3 regions of the Paenibacillus sp. J22FR5 genome follow, and region 1 is predicted to be linked to each of the others. Evidence: riboswitches for the same ligand, from Rfam matches in the RefSeq annotation. Region 1 holds a riboswitch; each other region holds the start of a gene.
The links. A riboswitch is a leader RNA that binds a small molecule or an ion and turns the genes downstream of it on or off. The one in region 1 is predicted to bind cyclic di-GMP.

Region 2: linked by a shared signal. The riboswitch ahead of AC58P7_RS20785 (PilZ domain-containing protein) and the one ahead of AC58P7_RS01600 (hypothetical protein) in region 1 are both predicted to bind cyclic di-GMP.
Region 3: linked by a shared signal. The riboswitch ahead of AC58P7_RS19990 (putative bifunctional diguanylate cyclase/phosphodiesterase) and the one ahead of AC58P7_RS01600 (hypothetical protein) in region 1 are both predicted to bind cyclic di-GMP.

The regions. Positions count from the first base shown of each region.
Region 1 is NZ_JCAUAN010000001.1:314,492-319,947, reverse strand. It holds gene AC58P7_RS01620 (O-methyltransferase) at 1-460, opposite strand, end outside; gene AC58P7_RS01615 (THUMP domain-containing class I SAM-dependent RNA methyltransferase) at 597-1,742, shown strand; gene gloA2 (SMU1112c/YaeR family gloxylase I-like metalloprotein) at 2,058-2,453, opposite strand; gene AC58P7_RS01605 (exopolyphosphatase) at 2,524-3,438, opposite strand; gene AC58P7_RS01600 (hypothetical protein) at 3,584-3,889, opposite strand; cyclic di-GMP riboswitch class I at 3,997-4,090, opposite strand; gene AC58P7_RS01595 (MDR family MFS transporter) at 4,204-5,427, opposite strand.
Region 2 is NZ_JCAUAN010000017.1:123,644-129,099, forward strand. It holds gene prmC (peptide chain release factor N(5)-glutamine methyltransferase) at 81-974, opposite strand; gene prfA (peptide chain release factor 1) at 974-2,038, opposite strand; gene ychF (redox-regulated ATPase YchF) at 2,072-3,172, opposite strand; gene AC58P7_RS20785 (PilZ domain-containing protein) at 3,251-3,985, opposite strand; cyclic di-GMP riboswitch class I at 4,098-4,184, opposite strand; gene tadA (tRNA adenosine(34) deaminase TadA) at 4,462-4,899, shown strand; gene AC58P7_RS20795 (DUF1697 domain-containing protein) at 4,926-5,456, opposite strand, start outside.
Region 3 is NZ_JCAUAN010000016.1:91,213-96,668, reverse strand. It holds gene AC58P7_RS19995 (spore germination protein) at 1-835, opposite strand, end outside; gene AC58P7_RS19990 (putative bifunctional diguanylate cyclase/phosphodiesterase) at 973-2,784, opposite strand; cyclic di-GMP riboswitch class I at 2,855-2,946, opposite strand; gene AC58P7_RS19985 (lysylphosphatidylglycerol synthase transmembrane domain-containing protein) at 3,341-4,309, shown strand; gene AC58P7_RS19980 (alkaline phosphatase family protein) at 4,311-5,456, shown strand, end outside.

The sequences.
Region 1 (5,456 bases):
CTGGATTCGCCAGCTTAATCGCCAGTTCTAAATAGTTTGGATAATTCACCTTATCCGCATCAATAAAGAAGAAATCGAAGCGCTCGCCACGCTCCAGCAGCTCATTCAAGCGATCGATCGCCTCGCCAATGCGATACTCCACGAAGTCGCCGAGGCCCGCATCGGTCACGTTTTGCTTCGCTACATCAGCGAAGTCTTGTTTCAGCTCCAGAGAGATGAGCTTGCCGCCCTCTTTTAACCCTCTCGCCAAACAAATCCCACTGTAACCACCTAATGCGCCAATTTCCAGCACCCGCTTCGCGCCAATCATTGTGACCAGCATCGTTAGCAATCTGCCATAACCTGGAGCGATGGAGATCTCAGGCATATTCTTAGCAACTATGACTTCCTTCACCCGAGTTAGTACCGCATCTTCTTCATATAAACCTTCCATATAGCTTTCAGCTGTGATGGTTTCCATGTATTTGTCCTCCTAAATTCGCATCATTCGTATGTGCTTTGCAAGACCTGTTTGTAAGTGTAACCTATTTGTCCTATACTTGTTAATTGTATGAGTTTTCTGAGCGTTGTACAACCCGGATGGAAGGACTATACCTATGCCACAAAAAATTGAACTAATCGCCACATGCCCAATGGGTCTTGAGGCTATCGTTGCCCGTGAAATTCGTGATCTCGGCTATGAGGAAATGACCGTCGAGAATGGACGTGTCCGATTCTTTGGTGACGAATTGGCCATCTGTCGCACCAATCTTTGGCTGCGTACGGCAGATCGTATCCTCGTACTTATGGGGCAATTCAAAGCAACAACCTTCGATGAGTTGTTCGAAGGCACCAAAGCCCTCGCTTGGCCAGACTGGATTCCGAACGATGCTGAATTCCCTGTTGAGGGCCGTTCCCATAAGTCTCAGTTGTCCAGCGTTCCCGCTTGCCAAGGGATCGCCAAGAAAGCTGTTGTTGAGAAAATGAAGCTCCGCTACGGTACTGAGTGGTTCCCCGAGAACGGGGCACGCTACGTGATTGAAGTCGCGCTTCTGAACGATATCGCAACGCTGACGATCGACACAACCGGCGCCAGCCTGCACAAGCGCGGCTACCGCAAGCTCGTGACCGAAGCGCCGCTGAAGGAAACCATGGCGGCGGCGATGATTCTACTGAGCCGCTGGAGCGTAGAGCGGCCGCTCTACGACCCGTTCTGCGGGTCGGGGACCATCCCGATCGAAGCTGCGATGATCGGCTGGAACATCGCGCCAGGCCTGCGGCGCAGCTTCCCAAGTGAAGCTTGGGGGAACGTTCCCCGCAAGCTGTGGGACAAGGCCCGCGACGAAGCCTTCGACGCGGTGAAAGATAACGTGCCGCTGCACATCGTCGGCAGCGATATCGATCCTGCTGCCATCGAAGTGGCAGAGGCGGCCGCCAAGGCAGCTGGATTGACGAAGCAGTTCCAGCTGAAGGTTGAACCCATCGCCAAAGCGCGCCCGCGCGGCGACTATGGCTGCTTAATCACCAACCCGCCTTACGGCGAGCGTCTTGGTGAAGCACCAGATGTCGAGCTGGCGCTTCGCGAGCTCGGCGCTTTAACTAGACCGATGCCTTCGTGGAGTCTGTTTATCCTAAGCCCGAGCACACAACTCGAGCATTATATGAACCGCCGCGCCGATAAGAAGCGTAAGTTATTTAACGGACGGATCGAGTGTAATCTCTTCCAATATCTAGGTCCATTGCCTCCGCGTAAGCGTACCTAGCGAGAAAAACTTCTATCGAAGTCCTTCGAGGATGAGCGACCGCGTTTTAGATGTTGTTTTTATCGCCAATAAGAATTTATAAGTTTCCGAGTACCGGAAACTTATAAATTCTTATGTGGTCAAACAAAATCCCTCAAAAGTGTCTCAGATCTCGCTGCCGATTGTCAGCAGTCCGATCGAGCCCTTTGAGGGATTTATTTTATCCAAATGAGATAAATCAACACCACCCATAAGGGAATCGAGAGCAACAAGCTCCAAAGACACCCTCTTGCCAACGCTAACTTGGGTTCCTCCTCTGTCCGTTTTGAACGGCCATTATCCGACATACTCCACCAGTTCCAACGGCAACCCATCGGGATCGGCGAAAAACGTGTAACGATTCCCCGTGATGGGATCCATCCGTACCGGCTCAACCGCGATACCCTTACTTTCTAACTCTCCTACACTTTGATCCATATCAGTAACAACAAAGGCCAAATGCCGAAGCCCCCGCGCCTCTGGTTGATTAACACGTGCTGGCGGATCTGGGAACGAGAACAATTCTATCTCTTGCTCCGTTTGCCCAATACGTAAATCTAATTTATACGAGTTCCTTTCGGCGCGATACGTTTCCTGAATGACCGTGAGTCCAAGTAAATCAACATAAAAATGCTTAGAACGCTCGTAATTCGAACATATAATCGCAACGTGATGAATCTGCTTAAGTTCCATTTGCATATACCTCCTTACAAAGAAAAACCGCATGCTGGGCTGCTCCCATCCTGCGGCTTGTTCTCTTATTTTACCCTGCTGCTTGCATCGTTTCAACAATTTTGTGCAGAACCTCGTCAGCATGGGCATATTCCACTTGGCAAGTGCCTGCTGCATGGTGCCCGCCTCCACCATTTTGGAGCATCAAATCACCAATGTTCGTTCGTGCTGTACGATTCACAATGCTGTGACCACAAGCGAATACGCAGTTTTGTTTATTTCGGCCATCTACGATCCAAATTGACGTGTTTTGCTCCGGATAGAGCGCATAGACCATAAAACGATTGCCTGGGTAAATAGTCTCCACATCGCGAAGATCCGTAATAATAACATTCCCCTCTACCCGCGTGTACGTTTGCAGCATATCCCGGTAAAGAGCATCCAATTCAAAATAGCGAGCTACACGCTCTTTCACATCCGGCAGTTCCATAATTTCACTAACGGACTTCGTTGCACAATGTTCAACTAGATCTTCCATGAGCTGATAGTTGCTGATTCGGTAATCCCGATAGCGTCCTAAACCTGTACGAGCATCCATGATAAAAGAGAGCAAATCCCATCCACTCGGGTTCAAAATATCTTCCTTGCTAAACTGCGCGGAATCCGCTTTGTCCACGCCTTGCATGATATCGTCGATGTCACCGAAGGTTTCTTTCCCTCCATAGTAATCGTAGACTACGCGTGCAGCGCTTGGAGCAAGTCGAGTTTCTCCCTTAAATTTAATAGATTCCCCCATCCGTGTGAGTTCACTGGAGTGATGATCGAACCATAACCCGCAGCCTGCGACATAGGGCACATTGGCCAAAATATCATTTTCGGTTACTTCAATCAGCCCGTCCTGCATATCTTTGGGATGGACAAATTTCATTTCATCCACCATGTTTAATTGTTTGAAGAGCATCGCGCATACTAAACCATCAAAATCGGAACGTGTGATCAATCTCATGCCATGCATCTCCCTCAATATAGTCCCTAAGAACTACTCATTGTAATGGTCATATTATATCAGCTAGTGTCGATAGGTGACAATGAGAAAATCACTAATAACAGCCATTCAACGCTATACGAACGCAAAAAAAAGAGCAATTCGCCTAGATAGGCTGAACCGCTCTTAATTTGGATGATAAACATTGAAATAGTCTAGTTAAAAAGCCTTCGATTTGAGCCATTGGGGGCATTTTCACCGAAAGTTTCACTTCGCCCTTCCAGTAGAAGATGAGAATGCTATTGTTTCTTCCGTGAAACATTTCGACATCCCAACAGGCTTCATTTAATGCGTATTCTTCCCGATTGATCATGAGTTTAGGGCCATCCGTGGATGGCACCAAACGTGCAACATGGTTGCCGCATAATGATGTCGCTTTTTGTTCCTCATGCAATTGATTTTCCGATTTCATACCCTAGGGCCTCCTTAGTACAATTTGTTCAAATTACTTTGTTATGACATAGAAAAACCCCACCGTTGTGAACCGACACGAGGGGTTCTAATGTGAATTCCCAATCGTTCGGCGGCTGGCTGGCTGCTTATCCTTTTCAGGAGAAGTAAGGCCCCTGTAGCTTTGCGTCACTGGCTTTCGCCAGCTTTGCCTTTTCGAGATAACGTTCTTGATACATGATAGATGACTATTAATCTATTATAGCTATATTCTCAAGGATAAGGGAAGATGATTTGAAATCGAATAGTTCCCAGGAACTATTTTTGCGAAATTCATCAAAAAGTTTGCATTTTCGACGTTATTTTTACCGAATTTTGACGTTTTGTGCCTCTCCAATAGAAAATGGAGCCTACCAATGATAAAAAAGCAATCAAGAGGAAGAGTGTAGTCCCGCCATACGATACTAACAAAAAGCCACCAATCCACGGTCCCATAAAGTGACCAATGTTCGTTAGTGTTTGAGCGCCATAGTACGTGCCACGCATTTGTTCAGGTGCAAGCTTATCAATCAACATGTTCGCGGCAGGATAATTCAGAATTTCACCGAATGTGAAGATCCCCATCGAAATAATGAGCCATGTGAGCGAGTGCGAGAAGGCAAAGCCTATATCACCTAGTGCAAACATCAGGTTGCCAACGACAATAGCTGTTAATGGTGAGTACTTCTCCGCCCATTTCCCCAACGGGATCTGCATGGCAATGACGACAATCGCATTGGCGCTCATGAGAATCGCAAACATTTTGACCCCATTGGCAAAATCCCTTTGAAGGTACTGCGATAAAGTCACCATAACCTGCGAATATCCAATTGCACCGATAATGCCCCCGATAATATACAAACGGAAGGTCACATCCTTACGAATGACGCCTAGTGCCGAACGGAACGTAACGAGAGCCTTCTTCTCGCCTTCAATTTTTTTAATGCCGAACTTAATGAGAAGTGCGTATAACGTGACACCATAAATTAAATAGATGATACCTGTAAGCAGGAAAGGCAAAGCTCCGTTCATTGTCGCAAAGAATGCTCCCAATAATGGACCTACCGCCACACCCACGTTAATCGCCATGTATCGGAGCGAAAACACCTGTAATCTTTTGGCTGGCTCCGTTAAATCTGCCATTAAGGCTTGCGACACAGGCTCATAGAAAGAGCGACAAAGTCCATTCAGCATATTGAGCAGCATAAACAAGACCGGTAATTTGACAACCCCGAAACCAAGGAAAACGAATCCCCACCCGAAGAGTGCCGCGAGCATAATTACACGTCGACCAAAGCGGTCCGACAAAGTGCCACCGACAAAACCACCGAAAGTTCCAGCTAAAGCACCCATGCCAATTACAATTCCAATGAGCCCTGGGCTCATATCCGAATGCTTAGCCAAATAAATAGCAAGGAACGGCAAACTCATGGAAGAGGCAGCTCGAGCCATAACCGTGCCCAAAATTAGCGTATGTACAATAGGATGATAGGAATGAAGAAAACTGCGAATTCGATTCATAGACGATGACTCCTCTCACTGACAAAAGA
Region 2 (5,456 bases), on a different contig from region 1:
GGGCTAAACCTATGAATCTATTATTTTTTGTAAAATGATAGAGTTGGTAGAGAAGTAGCCGATCTGTGACAAACAATCGGCTATTGCTCGGAAGAGCGGATCGCGATCACATGGCGATCGATCCCCTGGAGATCCTGCACGAAGCGGATCTCCGTCCAGTCCGCGACGACGCGCAGCATCGCCGCAACAGCCTCCGCCTGCCCGATGCCCACCTCGAACCCGACCACGGTCGGGATTCGCGGCAGCCGGTGCAGCTGCGAGATCATACGGCGGTACAGGTCGAGTCCGAGGACACCGCCGAACAGAGCAGTGTGCGGCTCGAATAGCCGCACCTCGGGCATTAGCGCCGGCAGGTCGCCATCCGGGATATATGGTGGGTTCGACACCAGGATATCCGGCGCGAGCCCGCGCTTGATATAAGGCTCGAGGAGGTCGCCCTCGAGCCATGAGATTCGCGCAGCCACGTCGTGGCGCTGCGCGTTCACTCTTGCCATCTCCAGCGCTGCCGCGGAGATGTCGCTCGCCGCCACGCGCCACGCAGGGCGCGCGTGCGCGATCGCCACCGGGATGATGCCGCTCCCGGTGCCCACATCCGCAAGCAGCGGAGCCTCTTGCGGGAACAGACGCGAGCCCTCGTGGAGCAACGCCTCCACGAGCAGCTCGGTCTCCGGCCGCGGGATCAGCACGGCCGGGCTCACAGCAAAAGAAAGGCCGAAGAAATCCTGCTCGCCGGTGATGTACTGCACCGGCTCACCCTCGGCCTTCCGTGCAATCAGCTGGTGCCACGTGGCTACCAGCTCTTCGGGCATCTGTTCCTGCCACCAGCGGAACAGGAGCTCTGTGCGCGTGCAGCCGCCGAGCAGGTGCTGCAGCAATAGTTCCGTGCAAGCCGAAGCCTCCGCCACGCCTTGCTCCCCTAAAAAAGAAGAAGCCTTCACAAAGGCTTCTCTTACAGTCATCTGGTTCGTCGTCATTACATCGCCTCTAAGGCATCGGATTGTGCAGCAATCGTTAACGCTGACACAATTTCCGCCATATCGCCGTTAAGAACTGTTTCTAAACGGTGTAACGTCAAGCCGATACGGTGATCGGTAATCCGGCTTTGCGGGAAGTTATAAGTACGAATACGCTCTGAACGGTCGCCCGTTCCGACTTTGGTTTTACGCTCGCCTGCATATTTCGCTTCTTCTTCTTCACGCAATTTATCTGAAATCCGCGTACGAAGTACGCGAAGCGCTGATTCTTTGTTGGAGTTTTGCGATTTACCATCCTGACAAGTTGCCACGATACCCGTTGGTACGTGTGTTACACGCACAGCGGATTTCGTTGTATTAACGGACTGACCACCCGCTCCACTGGAACAGAATGTATCTACGCGAATATCCGCATCGTGGATCACGATTTCTACATCTTCTGCTTCCGGCATAACAACAACCGTAGACGTGGAGGTGTGGATCCGTCCACCGGATTCCGTTACTGGAATACGTTGAACACGGTGCGCTCCGCTCTCAAACTTGAGCTTGCTATATGCACCTTTACCCGTAATCATGAAGATAATTTCTTTGAATCCGCCCAAATCATTCACGGATGCGTCCAAAATCTCCGTTCTCCATCCTTGACTATCCGCATAACGCGTATACATCCGGTAGAGATCGCCTGCGAACAGCGCAGCTTCATCGCCGCCTGCCGCTCCGCGAATTTCCACGATCACGTTCTTGTCATCGTTAGGGTCTTTCGGCATCATCAGGATGCGGAGATGTTCTTCGAGTTTAGCGGATTGCTCGCTTAGCTCCTCAATCTCCATTTTGACCATTTCACGCATCTCATCATCCAGCTTCTCGTTCTGCATCACTTTCGCATCAGCAAGCTGCTCGCTCACACTCTTATATTCATTATAAGCATCGTAAGCTTCCTGAAGATCGGATTGCTCTTTGGAATACTCTCTTAGTTTCTTCGTATCACTCGTTACATCCGGGTCACACAATAACTCGCTTAGTTTTTCATAGCGGTCCACAATGGACTGAAGTCGATCCAACATAGGGGATCACTCCTTTCTTATTTTTATCAACAATTAAACATTGAAACGGAAATGCATTACGTCGCCGTCATTAACTACGTACTCTTTACCTTCGAGACGTACTTGGCCTTTTTCTTTGGCACCAGCCATCGATCCGGCAGCCGTCAAATCTGCATAAGAAACCACTTCTGCACGAATAAATCCACGTTCGAAATCCGTATGAATCACGCCAGCCGCTTGTGGAGCCTTCGTTCCTTTGCGGATCGTCCATGCTCTAACTTCTTGAACACCAGCTGTGAAATACGTGTACAAGCCAAGTTTTCTATACGCTGCTTTGATCAATCTATTCAAGCCGGACTCTTGAAGTCCCAACTCTTCCAGGAACATGGCTTTTTCTTCGTCTTCCAGCTCAGCAATTTCGGATTCAACCTTTGCGCTAATGGAAACGACTTCGTTGTTTTCTTTTTCAGCGAATTCCTTCACAATTTTAACGTATGCATTGTCGTCCGCAGTTGCAACTTCATCTTCACTCACGTTTGCCGCGTAGAGCACTGGCTTCATCGTTAGCAAATGAAGATCGCGAACTAGAAGACGCTCATCTTCTGTCAAATCCAAGCTGCGTGCTGGCATATCATTATATAAGGCTTCTTTGATTCGTTCCAAACACTCAACCTCAGCTACCACTTTCTTGTCGCCGCCTTTGAGGTTTTTGCGTGAACGCTCGATCTTTTTATCAACCGACTCAATGTCTGCCAAAATCAATTCAAGATTAATCGTCTCGATGTCACCAATCGGATCGACTTTCCCAGAAACGTGAGTAATATTATCATCCTCAAAACAACGTACAACATGCACAATCGCATCGACTTCACGGATGTGTGCAAGAAATTTATTTCCAAGGCCCTCGCCTTTGCTCGCACCCTTAACCAAACCCGCAATGTCAACGAATTCGAAGGCCGTCGGCACGATGCTCTTAGGCACAACGATTTCTACCAGCTTCTGCAATCTCTCGTCTGGTACTTCTACTACCCCAACATTCGGATCGATCGTACAGAACGGATAATTCGCAGATTCTGCCCCCGCCTGTGTAATTGCATTAAACAATGTCGATTTTCCTACGTTCGGTAGACCGACGATACCTGCTTTCAAAGCCATTGTCGTTACAACTCCTTAATTTTCGAAAATCATCCTTCTTATTATATAGTACTTGGAGGGCAAAAAAAAGCCTGCAAGCTATCGATTCGCCGCAGACTTTTTTTCCATTGCTATTTTGAACTCATCATCCCGCTTCTGCACGAAGTACGTTTCGATCTGATTACGCAAAATAAAACCGCGCAGCGCATTGCTTTGTTCCGCAGGAACGCTTTCGAAGCTGGCGCCATAATAGTAGCTGTCCTCCAGCTTTTCTTTCCTTATAATTTCCAACATACACGGCATCTCGAAGCCTAGATCCAGCTGGACTTGAAGTAGACACTTTTTATGAAGAATGGCATCTATCATGGAATTATCATTGATGCTAAAACCAAGTCCGTTTATTGAAATATTCTTGATGGAAATTTCGATGGGATTTTCAAGTTGATGCTGCGCTTTTTGTGTTTTATTCTGAAACCCTGAAATCTGACCTAAGTTCTTCACGTTCACCCGTGGAAACTCCCGTTTCTCCGAAAACTTCTTCCGATTCTCAGGCGGATTGATCACAATGAGGGAACCAGGCTCTCTGGCTACGACGGTCGTATGAAAAACGAATAGACCCGATTTGGTGTATAACGTCATTTTCGCTTTATCTCCAAGCTGAAAAACATCATATTCCGGCAGCTCGATCTCCATAATGTCTCCTTGCGCATAGGTAAGAATACCTGTTGACACGAAATCATCCTTGGCTAGAACTGCTCGGCAATCGATCAATACTTCCGCATCGTATCCTTCTTTACTCCCATACCGCTTCAAAGCATCTTGCTTCATTGCCATGCTCACCTGCACCTCTCCCAGTAATGATGGATTCCCCAGCGCATTTCTGCACAAAATAGACTGCCCCCCATTCAGGAGCAGCCTATCACCTTAATCAATAAAAGCATCGATTGTCGGTAACCAGGCTGCCATAGTTCATTAGAACCGTAGACCCTCAGCTTTGCGTCCTTGCTTTTCAGCAAGTTTGCCTTTGTCTAACCCTGCTATGAAATTTATATTCGTTCATCGTATATGGTCTAAAAGACCCACTGTTATAACCATTATACGTAGCCCAGGTACTTCTTTCAACTAAAATCCTTGCATGAGCCCTATTTTTATTGTATGAATGTGTAGTGGAATGAATATCCACAGGTTTATAAGTTATCCACATTGTTATCCACAGCTTGTTAACAACGAATATTTGTTCGGATTTTTATGCACATGTGGATAAACTATTATTGCGAGGTGTCCCCTCTGTGGATGAACATATTCCCTGGATGAGAGAAGCGATTGGAGAGGCTCTTAAAGCCGAAGCCATCCGTGAAGTACCGATCGGTGCGATCGTCGTCCATCAAGGTCAAATCATAGGCCGCGGCTATAATTTACGTGAAACAACCCTGGATCCTCTCGCGCATGCGGAGATGATTGCGATTAAACAAGCGAGTGAGCATTTGCAGGCTTGGCGCCTTTTGGACTGCCAACTCTACGTGACGTTGGAGCCTTGTCCGATGTGTGCTGGTGCAATCGTGCAAGCCCGCATTCCGCAGGTGATTTACGGTACCGTGGATCCGAAAGCAGGCTGTGCGGGAACGTTGATGAACTTACTGCAGGAGGACCGGTTCAATCACCGTGTCGATGTGGTTAGCGGCGTTTTGCAAGAGGAGTGTTCCACGATGTTAACGCAGTTTTTCCGGAAGTTACGGGGAAAAGCTTAGGTCTAGAGTTTAGAGCGGCTTTCCGGCTATAATGCCCCTGCTAGCTCTACGAGCTTACTCATCGTATTCCAATTACGGGTTGTCGTTTGATCCCCGAGTTTCTGAATGTTGCTAGCTAACTTAGAATCCAACACACTTTGCCGGAACAGAAAATAAATGGTGCGGTCCCGTATCTGAAATTCATCCACTTCGTTTTGGCCTTTGGCTAAGATGTCGCTGAATTCCTGCGGGGCTTCTTCCGTTAGCACGGAGATTTGAATGCTCTCCCCTTCAGACAAAGCATCCACGTCATAGGGGCACTCGTTAACGATTTGTGCGAGTTCCTCGGCTGTACGTAAAATAACCGTTGGCGCCACGCCAACAGCTTCGCTGATTGCTTTTTCGATGAGCTGTCTTAGCGTCTCCCCTGCCTCCTCTGAAGCGAACAGCACATTACCGCTTTGCAAATATGTCTGAACATGTGCAAGTCCTGCGGCCTCCAACGTCTTTTTCAAATCGGCCATCTTGATCTTGTTCTTACCTCCTACATTAATCCCACGCAGAAAACCAACATAAAC
Region 3 (5,456 bases), on a different contig from region 1:
CAGGTAGTGTAATGGTTAAAAACATGGCTAAATATCTCAGAATCAAGAGACATTTGCTCATCCAATACGATTCATAATCATCGTCCATTGCGTGTAGGAAATCGAATAACCGAACGGGCAGCACGAGCCCGAAGCGACTTCCATCCTGAAGCAGGGTGACTTTTCCCCTTTCAAGCATGGCTGCGATCCGGTCCGGCCTCTCTGTTTGGAGGATGATGGGAAAAAAACGATGCCTCCATCCTGATAGCGACTGCAATAGCTGACCAGAAGCTTGGAGGATTTTTATTTGTATGTTGGAAATCCGCTCGTTTAATAGTCCAAGTACATCTTCATTGACAAGATTCTTGTCATAAAGAACGGAAACTCGTGTGTTCGAAATTTGGCCAATCATATGATTTTCAACGCAAAGGGAAGGCGCGTTATAGCGCACGCGAATGAGGCTTATGTTTAAATCCAGATCTTCGGTAAGGGCTGTTTGAGGCCCCTGTATCGCTACCTCTACCTGAACTTCATCGGGTTTGTCTTGAAATTTCCTTTGGACGTCGTATCGGTATACTTGATCTTCTATTTGTAAGAGGACGGTGCCTTTAAGCAACAAACTGGACCAATGCATAGATTGATCGGCTTTTCCGAAGGCGGGGTTGGTGTGAAGCATGCGATCGAATTCTTCCGGATTGAAGCAATAGGAGTAAGGAACCGTTAAGCCATTCTTGATTAAAGCTAGATCGCAGAGAGAAGGGAAGTAGATGACTTCCATTTGCATATAGCCATTGTCTAGGGTGTCATAGAAAAGGTCAGCTGGATTGTTCAACTCAGCACGGATTTGTTCGATCATGCCAATCCCCCCAATTCCCTTACATTACCATGTGGCTTAGCGTGCCCTGAATGGGGAAAAAGCATACAACCCATTGTTGTATGCCTGAAAGGACGATTGGATGATCGGAAAGCCAATGGGAATCTATCCGGGAATCACTAACTGCCGGCAGCACGCAATCGGATCACATAATTACGTTCAAACTGATCGGCAGATAAAGGGGCAGCCAATAAGTAACCCTGTACCTGATCACATCCATGGCTTTTAAGAAAATCAAATTGTGCTCTCGTTTCTACTCCCTCTGCAATAATGTCTAGCTGCAAACTGCGTGCCACAGCAATAATAGCAATTAGGAAGGAATTATTCGATGGCGAGTTAGACAGGCTTTGGACGAAGGTTTTATCGATTTTCAGTGTACGAATGGGGAATTTATGCAAATAATTGATGGACGAGTATCCTGTCCCGAAATCATCAATCGCGATTCGGAATCCCTGATGATGCAAAGCATGCAGCTTCTCAATCATGCAGAACCGATTCATTTCCATGCTCTCTGTAATTTCGAGTTCCACGTACTGCGGCTCAAGGTCATTTTCATGTAAAATGTCAATCAACGACTGGACAAATGTTTCTTGATGAAATTGAACAGGGGATACATTAACAGAAATAGTCACGCCTTGCAGCCCCGTATCATGCCATTTTTTCATCTGTTTGGTGGCCGTTCGCATTACCCATTCGCCGATGGCTTCGATTTGATGGGATTCTTCGGCTATGGGGATAAACACCTCAGGCGGTATGTTTCCTAACTGTTTACTCTCCCAGCGGAGTAACGCTTCGATCCCTCTAAGATCACCCGTTTGGATATCAAATATGGGCTGATACACAAGGGAGAGTTCATTATTTTCTATCGATTCTCGCAAATATTGTTCAAATACAATGCGTTGGGCATATTTCGTTTTCATATCTTGATTGAACAAATAGTAATTGTTTCGCCCTTGCTCCTTGGCTGCATACATGGCTTGATCTGCATGTTTGAGTAAAAGCGCTGGCAACTCTCCATCATAGGGATATATCGAAATGCCAATATTCGTAGACACATAAATATCTTTTCCATCAATACGCAAAGGTTTTTCCAACAACGTGATGATGTTCTTAGCCTGTTTCGTAATCGTATCTCCATTCCCAAGAGGCATCAGGATGACAAATTCATCCCCGCTCAGTCGGAAAGCCGAGCTATTATCAGGCAAATGACTCGAAATGATAGCGGAAAATTGCTGCAAAATCTGATCGCCAACCTGATGACCGAAGGAATCATTGATCCATTTGAAACGATAAATATCCAGAAACATAACGCCTACGGTCTCATGATGTTGCTGTGCGCGATGTAAAGCACGTTGGAAAAGTTCATTGAATTGATTGCGATTAGGCAATCCGGTCAAATGATCGAAGTAAGCTAACTGATGTATGAGTTCTTCCGATTTCCTTTTCTCGGTTAAGTCCCTCAGATAGGCGGTATAAATCGTTTTCCCCCTATAAACCATATCCGTTATGATAAGTTCTGCCGGAAATTTGCTTCTGTTCGAGCGGTAGGCCATGATTTCCATACGTCTGCCAATAATGGAATCAGCCTGCTGGCTTAACAGGTGATATAGGTTAGCAGCATCTCGTCCATCTTGATCGAAAGGAAAGAGGAGATTGAATAGCGTAAGCTTAAGCGCTTCTTTGCGCGTATATCCGAATATGGATTCTGCCGCAGGATTGAATTCTATGATCCAGCCCTGAGATTTAAACATGAAGATGCAATCAATCGTTGATTCTAAAATAGAAGCTTTGAGAGAAATCTGCTCAGCCAATCGTCGCTCCGCAGAGAGAGAGTTGATAAAACGGATTGCGAAAATGATGGCAAGCAGCATAATGATGAACGAAAACAGGCCGAGAGCGAAATGGTAACGATCCATTAGCGAATGTTGCATGAATGCCTCCCTATGTTCTCCTACAATAGAAAAAAGGATCATCCCGAATAAAAGGATCATCCCTTTGATACTCGGCAACCTGTCAACCGTAGCATTCCATTTGGAATGCGTTAGGCCATGGCTTTGCGTCTCATCGTTTCCGATGATTTGCCCTTTTCGATTTGGTCTTCAACTGTACCTCTGTACCCATTTAATCCGCTACTATTTAACCATTATAGAGTAGTGAAAAATTACCTGTATATAGCGATAAATATGGTCTTTTGTCGAATTCAATAAAGAAAGATTAAGTCCAACCATTTTTTTACTTTATAGGTAAAAACAATTCATGAATTAGAACCTCCATGGACGTTGGATTTTTTATTTCGAATCGCAAGCATCTTTCTGCGTCCAGTTCCAACCCAAACAGCAGCTTCATCCATCCTAAAGCATGACGACTGAGTACCACTCCACTACTCCTGTAAATCTAAGATTGACGTAACGGTATAAACCCCCTATACTGACCATGATTCTCATTCTCAAAATAAGCTTGATTTAACCCAAAGAGGGCACAACAGATATGTTAAAAAAGAAACAAATTGTTCGTTTGATAGCGATCCTTCTGGTCGTTTGTTCGATTGTTTTAACATGGCAATGGTTTGATTCGAAGGAATGGCTCCGCGATGTAGGGCTGCTTTTCCATCAACCGAAGTGGCTGATTTTCATGATTATCGTCTACCTGACTTCCTTTCTTCTCAAAACGGCAGGCTGGCGAATCTATGCGGGACAAGATGTGAAATTCGCGGTCTATTTTCATGCCATTAGCTACAGCTTGCTCGTGAACCATGTGTTGCCGGTCAAGGTGGGAGATGGTGTTCGTACTGGCTTATTCATGAAGTATGGCGGGAAGTCATGGGAGGACGCACTTCATTCCGTAGCGGTTATGCGTCTGCTCGATATGCTGGTGCTTGCAGGTATTGGGGGCATCGGCATTGTCCGCATGGGTTTGCCATCTTCATGGATTTGGGTGACTCTGCTGGCTTGCGGCATCGTGTTTCTCGCGACCGCTCATTATTTGCCTGTGATTCGAAGAATCCCATTTGTCGTCAAACACTCATCCTATTTCCAGCTGAAAATGCTTTCGGGCAAAGGGCTCGTCATCCTGGGCTTCATTACGCTAAGTTGGGTGTTGGAAGCGGGTGTTATCTTGGCTGTTGTCCAAATAATTGGATTGCAACAGGGGAGTATTTCACTCGTATGGGCCAATAGTATGACGATTGCAGGACAAATCTTTCATATTACACCTGGGGGCATCGGCACCTATGAAAGTACCATGAGCGGTTCGCTCGTCTTACTGGGTGTAGATGGGAAAGATGCGTATAGGGCGGCGCTGTTGTCGCATACGTTCAAATTTCTTTTTGCCTATTCGTTAGGCGGCTACTCCCTACTGCGGATGCCTTTACATTGGCGAGAAATGAAAACCTGGATTAGCCGAGTTACGGGTCAAACCAAGTCACCATCACATAGCAAAGTGCGGAAGGAAGATTAATATGAAAAAAGCTTCATCCTTTGAAATCGTTGCAGCTCGCTGCTGGAACCTGTTGAACGAGGGAAAACCATTTACACCCATCTTCGTTGTCGGTGTGTTTTTACTTTACCATATCGGCGTATGGTCCGATCCTAGCTTTTGGATGGCGGCTGGTTTAGGCCTGCTCGTTACGCTTCCTCTATTTATGCTGTATTATTACTTCGATTTCCCGCTGTTTTTACGCAATTATTTATGGATGCCGCTTATTGCTGCACTTCTGATATGGGAACGGAACGATTTCTCTCTCTATTTGCTGGCAATAGGGTTATTTTTCTTTTTTACGATTTATTTCTGGGGCACGTTTTACTATCATTTGCGAATTGGTACGACATGGTGGAATTTCACACGATTCTGGAAGCTTGTCTTGAAGAACAGTGACTCGACCAGCGGCAACGCGCAGGAGCAGATGCCCAAGTTTTTGCTGCTGCTGTTCGTATGGACTCATTATTACCGTCAGTTTGAGGCAGGTGTTTCTGCTGATGTGGGCACGGGGCTGCTTTTTGCAGGAAGCTTGATGATTTACGCTTTCATTCTTCACCGCTACTTATTCGACTGGAAGCCGGTTGAAATTCCTACCTATACACGTGATTCAAGCGCTGTACAAGCCGGCGGAGAGGCTTTGAACCACAAGGTCATCGTCATCGTTGTAGATGGCATGCGCAAAGAGCGTTTTGAGGAAGCTGATGCACCCTTTATGAAGAAACTGCGAGCAGAAGGCACCGAATATGCGCAAATGGAGACCGTGTATCCGGCTCGTACGGTGGTCTGCTTCTCCTCCATGTTTACGGGTACCTATCCACGCGAGCACGGCATTCGCTCCAATATGGTTTGGAGGCTCGGTATTCGGGTTGAGAGTATTTTTGATTCACTGCGTAAAGTGGGGAAAAAAGGGCGTTTGCTTGGCATTGCTCACTTAATCGATTCCATGGGAGACGATGTAGAGAGTGTGACGGCCGTTATGCACAACGATGTTGCGGATCGTAACATTATGGAACGGGCTAAGAAGATTATGACGGAACAAAATCCGGACTTACTTGTTGCCCAATTGATTGGGGTTGACCAAACGGGTCACAGCCGAGGGGTTCTCTATGACGATTACACGCAGAAG